2 regions of the Cytobacillus sp. QJM3NY_8 genome follow, and region 1 is predicted to be linked to the other one. Evidence: predicted binding sites of a transcription regulator. Region 1 holds the regulator's gene; the other holds the start of a gene.
The links. Region 1 encodes LexA, which represses DNA repair genes until DNA is damaged. Its sites were predicted from a motif close to CGAACATATGTTCG; they were not measured.
Positions count from the first base shown of each region.

Region 2: a site for LexA is predicted at 1,808-1,821, ahead of AC0VZ9_RS27455 (YolD-like family protein). Genes of this name have one in related genera too.

Region 1 covers NZ_CM149681.1:2,086,239-2,096,127, reverse strand. Annotated here, with positions in the region: gene AC0VZ9_RS10925 (YneF family protein) at 15-230, opposite strand; gene sirA (sporulation inhibitor of replication protein SirA) at 317-754, opposite strand; gene tkt (transketolase) at 1,031-3,037, opposite strand; gene AC0VZ9_RS10910 (DUF896 domain-containing protein) at 3,268-3,501, opposite strand; gene AC0VZ9_RS10905 (YneB family resolvase-like protein) at 3,644-4,291, opposite strand; gene yneA (cell division suppressor protein YneA) at 4,301-4,633, opposite strand; gene lexA (transcriptional repressor LexA) at 4,789-5,412, shown strand; gene AC0VZ9_RS10890 (DUF4257 domain-containing protein) at 5,698-5,982, shown strand; gene AC0VZ9_RS10885 (CBO0543 family protein) at 6,188-6,748, opposite strand; gene AC0VZ9_RS10880 (DUF998 domain-containing protein) at 6,973-7,590, shown strand; gene AC0VZ9_RS10875 (CBO0543 family protein) at 7,732-8,199, opposite strand; gene AC0VZ9_RS10870 (CBO0543 family protein) at 8,196-8,687, opposite strand; gene AC0VZ9_RS10865 (HNH endonuclease) at 8,809-9,039, opposite strand; gene glnA (type I glutamate--ammonia ligase) at 9,512-9,889, opposite strand, start outside.
Region 2 covers NZ_JBWBUY010000002.1:107,844-114,148, reverse strand. Annotated here, with positions in the region: gene AC0VZ9_RS27465 (DUF6262 family protein) at 1-46, shown strand, start outside; gene AC0VZ9_RS27460 (hypothetical protein) at 752-1,504, shown strand; gene AC0VZ9_RS27455 (YolD-like family protein) at 1,866-2,201, shown strand; gene AC0VZ9_RS27450 (YolD-like family protein) at 2,241-2,636, shown strand; gene AC0VZ9_RS27445 (YhjD family protein) at 2,639-3,001, shown strand; gene AC0VZ9_RS27440 (HU family DNA-binding protein) at 3,044-3,322, opposite strand; gene AC0VZ9_RS27435 (hypothetical protein) at 3,731-4,156, shown strand; gene AC0VZ9_RS27430 (hypothetical protein) at 4,153-4,752, shown strand; gene AC0VZ9_RS27425 (pilin) at 4,972-5,343, shown strand; gene AC0VZ9_RS27420 (PrgI family mobile element protein) at 5,417-5,761, shown strand; gene AC0VZ9_RS27415 (hypothetical protein) at 5,758-6,305, shown strand, end outside.

The DNA.
Region 1 (9,889 bases):
ATGCTTGTCCCTGATTACTTGCCAGTCTGCTTGTTCATGGCATTCATCATTTGGTTGATCTTCTTCTGAGATGGCTTCATGCCCATTTGCATCATCATCATTTTAAGCATTTGTTCATTAATTGGCGGATTTTTCTCCAGGTAGCTCATCATATATTTTCGAGCAATGAAAAATCCTAGTGCTACACCGGCAAGAAGCGCCAGTACACCAACTAGAATGTACATACCCATACTAACTTCCTCCTTCATGTTGTCTATCATACAGTGTACTAGACCAAAGGTTATTATACAATATTTGCTTCATTTTTTCTCATATTTTAGACGAATTTTCTCTCTTTTATCGGTTTTAGCCACCCATAGCGCTTATGCTTGAGGTCAACAGCCAGGAAGGAGGACTCGCTTTTTCGCAGTACTTCGAAAAATACCGTCTCTGCCTCATAGCTGCCGGCCGCTTCTAAAACCAGGCTCCGTTCAAATACTTCAAGCTTCGCCCTGCTTCTTTTGCTCATCTCTATATAGTATGCACTTTTTTCTATTATAAAGTCCTTTTTTCGCTGCAGCTGCTGATGGATGTATTGATGCACTTTCAAACCCGGGATTGGCTTAGTCACAAAATCAATTTGCTTCGATAGAATAGACTTCATTTCACCTGACGAATGCTCATACTCTTCAAACAACTGAAAAAACATTCGCTCTCTGCCAAAATAATGGGCCGCAAATTCATCTTCTATTAAATACAATTGATAAGCTCTCATCTGGCCCCTCCTTCCGGGACAATCCATTTCTTTCAATTATAAGCAACCAAAAATAAGGAATGTGTCTGAAGATGTTAAAAACTTTCACTAATTTTGTCGAAAACGAAGAATTCAGTTAATTATGAGGATTCTTGCTGGGAGAACTGCTATAATAGCTGCTCAAAATATTTACTTCGTCATTTTCCCGGTTTTACTGAAATATAATCCTGTTTTTTTAAATATAAACCTATCTCACAAAAAAGGAAGAGCCTCTCAGCTCTCCCTTTCCGGTAAATATTATCCCTGCAGCAATGCTTTTACGCGTGCCACAACGTTTTCAACTGTGAATCCGTATTCTTCCATGATCTTCTCACCTGGTGCAGATGCGCCGAAGGTATCGATTGCAAGAACATCGCCTTCGTCTCCTGCATAGCGGTGCCATCCAAGTGAAGATCCCATTTCAATGGCAAGACGCTTCTTGACTGTCTTAGGAATTACGCTTTCTTTGTACTCTTTTGATTGAGCTTCGAACCGGTCCCAAGCAGGCATGCTCACTACAGATGCATGGATGCCTTCGCCTTCAAGCGCTTTTTGTGCTTCAACAGCCAGGCTAACCTCAGATCCTGCAGCAAGCAATAATACATCCGCGTTGCTGTTGGAAGCTGGTGAAACAACATAAGCACCTTTTTGTACGCCTTCGTATGCCGCTGAATCCGTTCCTTTTAATGTAGGAAGGTTTTGACGGGTCAATACTAATGCAGTTGGCTTGTTTGTTGATTCAATTGCTGTTTTCCATGCAGCTGCTGTTTCATTTCCGTCAGCAGGGCGGACAACAGATAGGTTTGGCATTGCACGCAATGCAGCAAGCTGTTCTACAGGCTCATGTGTAGGTCCGTCTTCACCTACAGCGATACTGTCATGTGTGAATACATACGTAACAGGCAGGTTCATAAGTGCAGCCAGACGGATTGCCGGGCGCAGGTAATCAGAGAACACGAAGAATGTTCCGCCGAATACTTTTAATCCGCCGTGAAGGGCCATACCATTAAGTGCAGCACCCATTGCAAATTCACGTACACCAAACCAGATGTTGCGGCCGTCAAATGACTCAGCTGTAAAGTCGCCTGTACCTTTAATCATTGTTTTGTTGGAGCCTGCAAGGTCTGCAGAACCGCCAAAGAAAGAAGGCAGGTTTTGTGCGATTGCATTTAGCACTTCTCCGGAAGATGCACGGCTTGCAAGGCTCTTTCCTTCTTCATAAACAGGGATGTCTTTATCCCAGCCTTCTGAAAGCTCGCCATTGATTGCCTGCTCCAGCTGTTTTCCTAACTCAGGATGCGCTTCTTTATACTGTGCAAAAAGGTCTTCCCATTCCTGCTGCTTCTTAGAGCCGCTTTCTACAACCTGCTGCTTGAAGTGATCATATACTTCCTGAGGAACATGGAAATCTTCTTCGAAAGTCCACTTATAGGCTTCTTTCGTTAATTTCAATTCATCAGCACCCAGTGGCGCACCGTGAACATCAGATTTACCTGATTTGTTTGGAGAACCGTAGCCAATGACTGTTTTAACCTCAATCATTGTTGGTCGGTTTTCATCCTGCTTCGCTTCCTCAATTGCTTTTGCAATTTCGTGAAGATCATTGCCGTCTTCTACGCGGATATACTGCCAGCCGTATGACTTGAATCGCTGTTCAACACTTTCAGAGAAAGACTTATCAAGGTCACCATCAAGTGAGATATCATTTGAATCATATAGAACAACCAGTCTTCCAAGCTTTAAGTGGCCAGCAAGGGAAGCAGCTTCAGCCGAAACGCCTTCCATAAGGTCTCCGTCACCGCAGATGCTGTATGTATAGTGGTCAACAACATTGAAGTTGTCTTTGTTGTATGTTGCAGCCAGGTGGCGTTCAGCCATTGCCATACCAACAGCCATTGCAATACCTTGTCCTAATGGGCCTGTTGTTGCGTCAACACCTGGAGTATGGCCATATTCAGGGTGACCTGGCGTCTTGCTTCCCCACTGTCTGAACTCTTTAATGTCATTCATGGAAACATCATAGCCAGAAAGATGAAGAAGGCTGTATAAAAGCATGGAGCCATGTCCTGCAGAAAGGACGAAACGGTCACGGTTGAACCATTCAGGATTTTTCGGGTTATGGTTCATGAAGCGTGTCCAAAGCGTATAAGCCATTGGCGCTGCACCCATCGGCATCCCCGGATGGCCGGAATTCGCCTTTTCAATGGCGTCGATTGATAAAGTACGAATGGAACTGATGGATAGTTCATCTGTGTGATTAAACATTCAATACATCCTTTCGAGTAGTAATTCTTTACTCTTTTAATATTATCGGGTGTCCTTTTTTTTCACAACCAATAGGGTCAGGAAAAGGACAAAAAAGCCGGTTTGTTACTATATTGACACAAAAAGACCCGGCGTATGTAAAAAAAGCGGAGATAGCCGGTAATAGAAGTCATCTCCGCTTTCTATTAAAAGAAGGAATACAGCATTGTGTATCCCTTGCAATTATAATATTAGTGAAGGCGGTTTTTATTTTGGAATTCTTTTAGTTTTTTCGGAGTTACGTCATTTCCTTTCGGGTCAACGATTGTAACACCTTTAAGCGTGTTCAGCATGCCAGAGCGAAAAGTCTCCAAATACTCTTTGCGGAGAGAAGTCTGTTCTTTTGCTTCTGCTTCTGTTAAACCTGATTCCTTTGCCTTCTTTGCCAGTTCATTAATTCGGGCAAGTTTTTGTTTTGGCAGCATATATTAAAGCTCCTTTATATCAAAAGTTTACCTTTGGATGTTCTAATAGAAGTTTTTATTATACAATAGCTTCAGATATGGAACAATCTGAAACTCAACTGCCATCATACTAAAAAAGAACACTTTTGACAAGAAAAGTGCTCTATTCAGCAAGTGATTCCATATACTCTTTATACCTTCTATGGACTGTTGCTTTTGAGATATTATAGCCAAAGCCCCTGAGTGTTGCAGCAATCTCTGCAAATGTTAACTCGTTTTTCCTTAGCCGGGCAATTTCCTCTATCGGTACCTCTATTCTTTCCCTGCCGCCATTTGCTCCCTGATTGCTTAAGTTCTTCTCGGGGCGGTATCCTTTATCAACAGCCCGCTGCATGCCGCGTCTAATTTTGATGTTATGAAGCTTCCTCTGATATTCTTCTACCATCCCCACAATGTTCAGCACCATCGAATCTGATTCCGAAAGCTCGAGCTGGCCGTTATTCGAAATGCTGTACAGCTGAACTTCTTCCTTTAGGATGCAATGGAGTATCGCTATCTTTGCATTACCCCGCCCCAGCCTGGTTTCATCCTGAATGAGGACAACCTTGATATCCTTTTCTTTAATTAAGTCTAAAAGCTCCAATATACCGTCTCTTTCAAGGTCATATCCACTGGCCTGTTCGCGTATCACCTTGACTACTTCAAAATCATGCTTTTTCGCCAGATTCACCAGCTCTTCTTCCTGTCTTGAAAGGGACGTTTCCTGAGTATCCTTTGTTGTACTAACCCTGCAGTAAATAATTGCTTTCATAACTTCTCCTTATTCGTAAAGGTCTGAACTGGCAAGCTCTTTATAAGGCTCGTCATCCAGTGCTTTTACTGGAATAACAATTTCATCGCCCGGAAAAATCCTGCCTGCCGCTATCTCATTATTTTGTTCGACCCAATTAATAAATTGATCTGTAGACAGCGAATGTTCAGCCGAAAAACTCTCAGCAATTTCCCATAAAGAGTCACCTTCTGCAACAGTGACTTTCACAAACTTTTCCGTATCAGGTGTCTCTATCTGAATGAGCATAATAAACGATGCTGCCAGGCTTAAAACGAAGAGAATAATAGCATAAGAATATGATTTCCACAATTTTTTCAGCATGATATACCACCTCTAAAAGAATGTATGTTCGTATTTGATGTTTTTATTATAGACCGAACATTTGTTTTGTGTCAATAAAAATTCGAACTTATGTTTGTATCATATGGTAATTGATGCTATAATTGAGACAACAAAAACATACGAGGTGCGTAAAGATGGTGAAATTATCAAAAAGGCAGCAAGATATATTAGAGTTTATTAAAGAGGAAGTTAAATTGAGAGGCTATCCGCCTTCTGTAAGGGAAATCGGGGAAGCAGTCGGCCTGGCTTCAAGCTCAACAGTTCACGGCCATCTCGCCCGTCTTGAAAGCAAAGGGCTGATCCGCAGGGATCCTACTAAACCGCGCGCCATTGAAATTTTAGATCTGGACGAGTCTTCTCACATCCATAAGGTCAGTGCAGTCAATGTTCCGATCGTCGGTAAAGTAACTGCAGGGCAGCCGATAACAGCCATTGAAAATGTTGAAGAATACTTCCCGCTTCCAGAAAAAATGGCACCAGCTGATGAGCATGTATTCATGCTTGAAATCATGGGTGAAAGTATGATTGAAGCCGGAATCCTTGATGGCGACTATGTCATCGTCAAACAGCAGAGCACTGCTAATAATGGAGATATCGTGGTTGCCATGACAGAGGAAGATGAAGCAACTGTCAAAAGATTCTTTAAAGAAAAAGACTATATCCGGCTTCAGCCGGAAAACTCTACAATGGAACCTATCATCCTTCGAAATGTTTCCATCCTTGGCAAAGTTATAGGTGTATACCGCCATATGCATTAATAGAATAATAAAAAGCAGGCAGCCACTGCCTGCTTTTTATTTTTTCCAATTTTAAGAAGGTTATCAGTTCCTATTACCTGATGCTATTAGCGAAATCATACGAAAGTAACTGATACCTTTTCTGTTGGTACTAAGTTACAGTCATGTATGACTATTTTATTATTCAGAAAATTCGGTATTTTTATGCATATTATTTTATAGCCACTTTCTATATAATGGTAATACACCGAGAATCAACCTAAGGTCGCTTGTCCAAAATCTCGACTTTAGGAGTGTGAAGAAAAAATGTTTTTGAACATTACCTTCGCTTTGTTGATTGGTGGGCTGGTCGGTGTCGTTGGACATATTCGGAAAGAAGGCAAAATGGTCAAACCCAGAAGGACAAAAAAATTCATCTATCTGGGGGTCTTTGAAGAAGTAATCATGGGGGCTTTAGCGGCTGTTTTTTTGGTCGTATCTTCAGATCCTGACTCTGCCTTAAAGGTAGTGCTCCTTGCGGTGATTGCAGGATTTGGAGGAGATGCACTGCTGACATGTCTCGATTTCCTAAAGATCAGACATAAAGAATAGAGATGCAGGGAAATACAAATTAGTTAAAACCTCGTTCACTTAGAAACGGGGTTTTTGTATTTGATTTTTATAAAACCCCCCTGCTCAAGCAAACAGGGGATTTCGGATTTTCTTAATAAGTGCACTTGTACTGTTCTTGCTCCCAGGGATGCACTTGCGATCAAGACATATATACAGACCATTGCCGGGCGAAATCCTGCTTTTTTTACTCTTTAACTATTTGTTCAAAACTGCTCCTTCTGCTAAACCAATGGGCAATTAAGTATAGTGAAACTAAGATAAAAAAGGAATAAGTAAAGGCCCAATCGATTTTTTTATATAAGTGCAGCATTGCCATGATAGGCATTCCTACAAAAGCACCAAACCCACCGAACAATACAGCCTTTACTACTGGATTAATATTTGGTTTGAATTGAATTAATAACATTATAGCTACTGGAACAGTTCCATATCGAAATGAGTAGCTGATCGTTGGTATTGGGATAACCTTTATCGGATAGGCCCATTTACCAAAGTCAACACCTAATCCATCAATGGTTGTAGAGATTATCATCGTTATAAAAGCTGCAAATAACAAACGGGCAGAACTCTCTTTTTCCCGAAAAAATGCCCATAAAATCCATGGGACAAGTAACATCGCTAAGGCTACCCACCAACTTAGAGTAAATAAGAAAGTGTTTAAATTAACATCGGTAATCAATTTGTTTGCATCGGTAATGATCTTATTAGCCTTATCTAGTTGATTCAATCCTTCTTGGAATGTCATGATTCACCCGCCTTTTACATTCCTTGCTTCGCGTCTAATGCTTAATATTTCAAATTAAATATCTTTTATTCTTATCCGGCGCCTTTACCTCCTAATTAACTGATTCAGCTTGTGTTTTTTAAAATACCTTTATCAGCCTCTAGCCCTATTCAAATATAGTCTCCAAGACTATCCCTTTTTACATTTTTTGGATATATAATTCACGTATAACACTTTTGAAAAGGATGAGTCGTCTGAACATATCAAAAAGACTCGGTATTTTAAGTTGGTTCGCTACTTGCTTGTATTTTCTAATTGAACCATTCTTCATTTTGACCTCTACAGCTCCGTACAGTTTTTTTAATCATGCAATGAGCGACCTTGGCGTTACTTCTTGCGGGGAATACACCTATTCAATTGCACCTCATGAGATTTGTTCTCCTTACTATTTTTGGATGAATGTATTGTTTATTATAAACGGATTAACTTTTTCATTTGGTGTTTTATATCTTTCACAAACCCTTGAGAAGACAGGACTAAACCGGCTAGCAACAATATTTATTCTTATCTTAGCTTTAGGGAATATTGTGTCTGGCTTTATACCAGCAGATATAAATCTATTTTGGCATTCAATAGCAGCTCAACTTGACATGATAACTGTTTTGCCCGGTCTTTGGCTATACGCAAAATCTTTAGAAATTGGAAAACGCTGGACTCAATACTGTTTAGTTACATTACTAGTCATAGTCACACTCAATATGTTAATAATTTTCATCCCTATGCACGCCGGTCTATTGCAAAGGTTATTCTATTTAGTGATTTTCATATGGGGCACTGTACTGGCGTTTATTTTAAGTAAATGATTTGTTGCCACGCCTTTATCGCCTGAGCTCTTAATTCTTATTCTTAATTTACGCCCCCTGCCTTGGTTAAATTAGTCGTCTAACACAGAATCCTTACTCTTAATATTTCTCGGGGGGGGGGAACCTAGATATTTCAACTCGTTACACCAGACCTTTTTTAAACCAAAATATATATATCTTTACAACATAAAGAAGAATCATGTTGGTAATTAATCCAAAGAACCAGTTCCAGTGAATATAGTGATACAATGAACTAAATTTTTCGAGAAGATAGGAGTAAGTTGTTATCCCCATTGAAAATAGTAAGTAGTACAAAAATGTTCTTCTTGTCCCTTTTTCTTTTGGATAAAAAAGTATAAAAAACACGGCAATTGTAGGATAAACTATATAATGCAATGAAAAGCTCATATTTGTCGCTTTATTAAATTCTCTATACGGAAACTCAACTAATCCAAATACCAATTGTATATATTCAAGTATCCATGCTATTGATTGAACAAATATAAAGGTTATCCAAGCTAACCTTTTACTTTTGGTTGGGATATATCTTAACAACAAGTACAATGATAAAATCCACGAACATACTAAAATCAGGACTTCTCTGGTCATTTTAAGTCCACCAAAATTAATCTTTTAGAAAACCATCGATAAAATTTATCATTTATATATAGAGCAATCATTACTGTTACTAGTGTCCAATACCATTTCCATTCATGGTACTCAACCAGTTTGGTTTTAGATTCTAATACAGCCTCTAAGAAGGTAAAAAATCCAGCAAAGAAAACATAATACAATAGTGAGCCAAACCCTTTTTTGTTCCTTGGAAAATACAAACTAAAAATAATGGCGACTACCGGGAATAGGAAGAACTCAAAGGAAAAACTAGTCCTATTATATAAATTTGCCTTAGGGTACAATTGAATCGGATATTCAATCCAACCCATTTCTACTGCTATTAAACCGGCTGGCCATGTAATGACCTGCAGAAATAAAAAGATAACCCACGCTTCTCTAACCTTGTCTCCCGGTACTAGTAGCTTGAGACACATGATACTTAGTATTAATACCCCCATTATAATCCATCTTTCAAGATTCATTTAAGTCACCTTTCATTAGAACTATTTAATACTATTTGTTTACATAATTAAAAAAATCGATACTCCACTTTTCATCATGCTGCCATTTGTTTAGCTTCATATTTTTGAAGTCTGGGCCATGTTATTTGTTATGGCAATCGACACAAACAGTATCCATGTTATCTTCACCAAACGCTAAGTCTGGATGAAGCTCGAGCTCCTTGATATGGTGAACAAGCAACTGGATCTTCCTGCCCTTACCACTCTCACTGTATTCATTTGTTTCAATGCTTAAGCGCCCCTTCCGTTTACATTCCTGGCATTCATAGTTATCACGCTTCTTGATTACTACTCGTAGCTTCTTCCATTCCACACTGTTATAAAACTACTCATAATGTTGCCTGAAATTTACGATTATTTTTGGGAAGGTATAAATTTGGTTTCTTTTTACATCATTTTAGGAATCCATGTTACTTTAATAATTGATGCCCTTAATTTTGGAAATTTGGTATAATTCAGAAAAAGGTGTGATAAGAGTGTCACTTGCCTATTTGCTAACTTTTATTCCTCTTTTGATTATTGGTACGATAATTTCAAGATTTGAAAACCTCTCAGCTAATGCAAGGGTTTTTCTTCCCATATTACTTGTAATTCCAATTTATTACTTAATAACTAAGATTCCTGGAACCGATTATAGAATTAAAAAAGGTTACGGAATTACATCGATAGGCTTGATTGTTGTATTTTTTTTCTTACTATGAACTAAGGTTCTTGTGGTAATTTTTTAAATAATTTACCCGAAAACAAAGACCCCTCAACACCAATGGTGTCAAGGGGTTTATTTTTTAATACATGCTCAGGTACTGCTCGCGCTCCCATGGATGCACTTGCGTACGGAACATATCCCACTCAATTTCTTTCGCTTCAATGAAGTGTTCGAAGATATGGTCGCCTAGTGCGGATACGATGACTTCATCCTTCTTAAGCTCATCAAGGGCAGCAGCCAATGTAGCCGGAAGATCCTTGATGCCTTCTTCTTCACGTTCCTGCTTGTTCATTACATAGATGTTGCGGTCTACAGGTGCCGGTGGAGTCAATTTGTTCTTGATTCCGTCAAGACCAGCTTTTAGAAGTACAGCCATAGCAAGATATGGGTTAGCAGCAGGGTCAACGCTGCGAACTTCAACACGTGTGCTTACACCGCGTGAAGCCGGGATACGGAT
Region 2 (6,305 bases), on a different replicon from region 1:
AGAAACACGTAAAGTTGAGCTAGGGAATATTTATGACAAGATATAGTAAGGGTATCATTCCAACTCAAAATATCTGATTAAAAAGTCATGAAAAATAAAGTGCGATACATTTTAAACATGACTAATTTGTATCGCCCTTTTATTCAATTAAATTCTATAACGGTATAACACCTTAGCTTCTATTTTTGTTGAAGATTATTGCAAGGCATTATTGAACAAAATCTACCCCCGTTGTTGTTAAAATCCTCCACCATACAGTTCGAACTATCTCCTGGCTTAGCGTTTGGATTCGTTGATATATGAGGATTATTTATGTTTTTCTTACGTCTTCAATCTATAAATAGAGCAAATGTTAAAATCATTATTACCTTTTTTTTAGAGCCGCGAAATAACCTCTGATAAACTGATTACATTCAAATTGTAGACCTATTCTTTCTTATATGATGGGTCTTTAAAGTGTTCCTTAACCTCTATGAGCTGCCCTATAAAAATTTTTTCCTCATTATTTATTAGTGCAGGAAAATTATCCTCAACCTAAAGCCTTGATTCGAGATTTAAACCACTTTTAATTCTTTGAGATCATAGGGAATAATTACCGTTTTCCTCGTTTATCCATTTTTGGGAAGGTTTTATATAGCATATCTCGAAAATTAAAATATGTATTATTTATTTACAAAGGGGGAATGTGAGAACAATTTTTTTACTCCAATAAAGAGCAAGAAAGAAAAAAACAACAAAAAAGGAGAGAAATATGAAAAAGATAATTCAATTATTAAGTGTCTTTGTTTTAACAGTAAGTATATTATTACCTTTTTCTACAAATGCCCAAACTAGGGAAATTCCTCCCCAACCTCCTCAAGAAGTACTCAATGAAGAAACAGGTCAAGAATGTGGATGTGAAAACGATAATAGTGAAAATTCATTAGTGAAAGAATCCATTAAAGTAGAGGATACAACAGTAATCAATAATTTTAAATCTCAGTATAATCAGTGGGAATCTTTAGGAGTAACTTATTATAATACCAATGAGTTTAATTGGAATGAAGTTACACTAACAAAATACGAAAATGGTGACTCTTCATTAGTTGTACCTTCTACCAAACTTGAACAAGGTGGTAATTTAGTATTTCTAATGGCTGGTTATTCAGTGGAAGATGGGGAGATTCTAAACCCAATTTTGATGGAAATTGACCCACAAGAAAATGATGAACGGCCAAGTGTCGAATATAAAACCCTTGATAACGTTGCTGTTGCTGGATTCTTATTTAGTGAGGATGGTGAATATTTAGAAAAGATCGAATACCCTGATAATCAAGTGAATGGCTATTGGAACGATGTTGCAAAGTGTATTAAGAATTCTTGGAGTAAAATCCCAAGTTGGTTAAGGACAGTTTGCTCTTCTGCTTGTTTCAGCGTTGTATTTGGAGGTAATATTTGGGGTGCTGCAGTTTGTGCCGGATGTTTAGGTGGGCATGTAATGCATTGCATGATGAGTAATGCGTAATAATAGCATCAGTAAACAAAAACTAGTTGTGCATGGGTTAATATTCCTTATAGCCACTATTTTAGCTGTTATATATTATCCCTCTGGAGTCTCGACAATTTGTATAATAGCGGCTTGTTCATCTGTATTCTTTCTAGGTAAACCAGCCTTCTCAGGGAAAAATAAAAAAGATGTTGATTAAAATATAATAAAGGAATAAATCAACAAAATTTAAACCCATCATCTGAGATGGGTTTCTTTTAATACTCAAAACCTTATTGAATAGCAAGATTGAAAAAAGGATAAAATTATAATACAATAAAAAGAACATATGTTCGATAATTTAGCAAAGGATTCATTTGTAGAGAAAAGAGGGGACAAAATGATCCGCGATAGAGGTACTAAAAAGTGGGTTTCACTAATGTTACCTGAACATGTAAAGATGTTGAGGGAATATAACGCAAATTATAATAAGATTCCAAAACCGTCTCTTGATGAACAGAAATATGAACAGTTTAATGAAATCGTATCTGAGGCTATGGAAATGAATAATACCTTGGAATTTGCTTATTATTTTCAAGGGGATATCAGACAATATATTGGCAATATTCACTATTTCGATGTATTAAAAAATGAGTTAAGAATTATTGATCAACGGGCTGAAAAGCACTTTTTAAAATTAGAAAATATCATGGGCATATCAAACTACTATGAATAATATTCTAAAAAAATTGAGCAAAAGTAAGAGTTGGACTAAATGGTAAGGATTATCTATATAAACATATCTTTAATGAATGAATGTTTGAAATTAAAAAGATTTATCGAAAAAAGTCTTGATAACAGAATAAAATGGCAGCCAGCTCATTTTATGCCAGAGCATAGGGCCATGCTTAATCGAATAACAATCGACGACAAAAAGCAAAAAAAGCCTCAGTTGGATGAACATGAATTTGAGGAAATAGGTTATATTGTCATGGAATCCTTAAAGTGTACCATCCCAATTAAAGTGACGATTTGGAAAGACGGGTTTTTTATGTTTAGAACCGGAATCGTAGATAAAGTGGATATGCTAATGAAATATTTACTCTTAGAATCTAATGGTGAGTTATTAAGGATATCTATTCACGAAATTACGGCTGTTGAGAGGATATAAAAATGACCAGGATTCCAGATAAAGACCGGGATATTTTAGAGCAAGCTATGTATCTCCCGATGCTCCTTACCATTCTCGAAAGGGATCGAATATTATTTGATAAAGGTTCCTTCAAACTTAAACAACCATACTTGGAACTTATTGATGAGACGATAAAGGCCGTTCAATATGATCTAAAAATAACTAAAGATGCAATGAGGAAAGGTCAAATGAAGGTTGAAGAAATCACCCGGGATGAGGCTTTCACGATGTTTTTATTTATTTACAAAGGCTATGAGGAAAAACATAATTATTTTAATCCAAGAATTCGAAATAGGGTCCAGGAACTAATGGAGTTTTACCTGTATAAGCGATTTAAATATTAAAAGCCCTTAAGAAGGGCTTTACTACATTTAGAACCAGTTATTTTAACTGTTTTTCACTGCATCTTTCAGTGCTTTACCTGGAGAAAATGCTGGTACTTTACTCGCAGCAATTTCAATTTCTTCACCAGTTTGCGGATTACGCCCTTTACGAGCGGCTCTTTCACGAACCTCAAAGTTACCAAAACCTAAAAATTGGGCTTTTTTCCCTTCTTTTAATACATTAGTAACTGCTTCAAATACTGCATTAACAGCTTTTGAAGCATCCTTTTTGGAAAGCTCACTACGTTCAGCCACTGCATTTACAAGTTCTGTTTTATTCATTTTGGTCACCTCTAGAAAAATTTGGAATCATCAATTTATGTTGCACTATAAGTAATAGCATATAAGCTTGTTTATATTCAAGAAAAATAATCTCTTCATATTTTACTACTTTACCAGCTTGAGTTTAAAATCTGCTAAAATCACTTCACTTTTACTTTCGTCACAGCTTTAGATTTTTTTGCTGCCTTCCCTAATTCCTTCAGCAATGTTTTTTTATCCTTTTTAGAAGCCATATATTCCCCACCTGCCCTCTTATTTCGTTCGTTAATTTTTAGTTTGTCCAAATTAATAAATTCTAAACGTACTATACTCTCCACTAGATGAATAGATTAACAATATAACTATTTAACATTTTGACACTGGGATAAAAGAGGAGAGAGGGGCTCTTTTAGAAGAGGGGGGAGTATATTGAAAGCAATCAATCCAATTTTTGATAACAAAAATAAAAACAAGCTATCCGTAACTCATACACCCAATGTTCGGAAAAAGCCTGTAACGAAGGCTGAGGGCAGAAAAGAAAGATGCGATAAAAAGAAAGATGTGAAGATACCATTCAATGACGAAGAGAGGGTATTAATTAAAAGGCTTGCTAAAATGCGTGGCCTGGAACCGACTCCTTATTGCACTTTGTTAATCAAGAAGGCGCTCAAGGAAGAGCATCATTTTCCTCCCTGTTATTACAATCCAAAAGGGAAACCTTATCCTGCAAAACTTGAAGTTCATTACCATGATCAGCTTTTTGATTATAAAGTTAAATGGGATTGTAGTCTAAAAGAGGCTGCCTACAGGATTATAAGTTTCATGCTAACCATTGAAAGAAGGTTATTGTTATGAATAAAACCAGATATGGTCAATATGAAATATATGAAGAAGAACTTGACGATTTATCTTATCAACCAAGTGGATTGATTGATAAGTTAATTTTTAATCTGGGTAGAAGCTTATATAAATCTCAAGAACTTCAATACTCTTTTTCTGTGCCTGCATCTGAATACTTAAGGGGAGAACTATTTTGCAATGATGTATCTGAAGCCATGGAGTGTAAATTCACGCAAAGAGATCTAATAAGTTTACTCCTTGACGATTTTTTGTATCAAGCAAAACAACGAAACAATCCATATGATCTTTATCATGAATTAGATATAAGGAGTGAACACTCGTTAAAGGTGAATAGCTATGAAGGTGGGAATAAAACATATAACCGTAATACATCTAAAGGAAAAGAGCGTATATTTGAATGTACCATCAGAAGAAAAGAAGCCTTACGACTGGAAGTAATTTTAAGTGATATAGCAGAATTAGGGGAAAACAAATCATTTACAGTTAACCAGGTGCTAAGAATTCTTTATAGCGACTTTATACAGAAATATAGAACTGGAAATTTAACCAACGTAATAGAAAATATTGTTGCTCGTTATAGAAACTTATAATCCTTATTAAAGTTGGTACCATAATTTAGGATTTCACGGAGCAATAGGCCCTTCAAAAAACAGGAATAAAGGCTTGACCATATCCAATATTTACATTATTATGATGATATATAAATTAAACCAACGGGAAAGCCCCGAAGAACTAAGAGCAGATACTTTTTGTATCTGCAGCTCTTAGCTTCTTCGGGGCTTTTTTTGTTCCTCGAAGGAGGTGGAACCATGAAAAAGTCTATGAAAAAATTATTTCCATTTGTAGCGTTAACTGCAGTATTTGCCTTTTCTTTACTTCTTTTCTCTCCAGAGGAAGCCGCAGCAGCTTGGAAAAAATCCGGTATTACCCCTCAGGGAAATTTGCAAAACAGTAAAATTTACACCGATCTTGCTAATATTGTTTACTTTATTACAGCTGTAGGTGGATTCTGGGTTATTGGATGCCTATTATTCGCGGGTATGAGACTCTCAGCTGCTCAGGGCGGAAATCCACAGGCCCGAACGCAGGGCTTTATTGGAATCTTAATGGCTGGACTTGGAATTTTCATTATTGTTAAAGCAACGACTATTGCTGGTTGGTTTGCAGGATTCGGATCCTAATTAGAAATTCAAATAGAAAAACTCATACCCCTCTAAATTATTAGAGGGGTAGATTTTTAAAGAAGGTGCTCATTTGAGAAAAGAAACTGTTCCAATTGATATGTCCTCTGAACAAAAAACAATACTAGGCTTTATCTCTATAAGGCAACTTATCTACCTCATCATTGGCGGGGCCATTTTATATACATATATCCCCATAGTCTTTAACATATTCCCGCATTTTATCGTCGGTGGGATAGCTGCTCTTATTTCAGCAATTCCCACACTGGTTTTTATTTTCATATTTGGTTTTTGGAAAAAAACAAAACTTCATCTAAATTTTGACCACTATTTTCTAATTAAGCTTAATTACGGAACACAGATAGGCATTTGGCGGAAAGGTAGCCGTTCTAAAAATTGGAAGGTGACTAATAAATGATTGAACTTATCGTAATGGCAATCTTCGGGGTTGTTGCTTATGTATTTTACAAAATGATGTTGAAGGAGCCCATTCTCCCTTGGAAAGAAAAAAAAGTTTATGAATCAGATACCCCATCAAATAAAAAGAAACAAAAAAAGAAAAAGCATGAGGTTTCAATCGAAGAAGAGCCAAAGCTTTTTCAAGAGTTATTTGATGAAGTAAAGGACATATCAAACCATATGATTAGGTTTAATGATAATTCCTTCACCATGATAGCTGAAGTTGAGCCGGTCAATTACTTCCTTAAGAGCCAAGATGAACAGGAAGCGATCGATATGGTTTTTGAAAGTTGGTTAGCTGCCATTAATTACCCTGTACAGTTTTACCTACAAAATCGTTTTATAGATATTTCTGAACCGGTTCAGCAAATGAAAGAGAGCATGAGAAATTCAGAAGACCTTAATGAAGCAGCATTAAGTTTTGGCCAATCAATGATTGATGACTTACAAAATTGGCAATCACAAACACCACGTTATGAGACTAAGAGATATCTCATATTTAC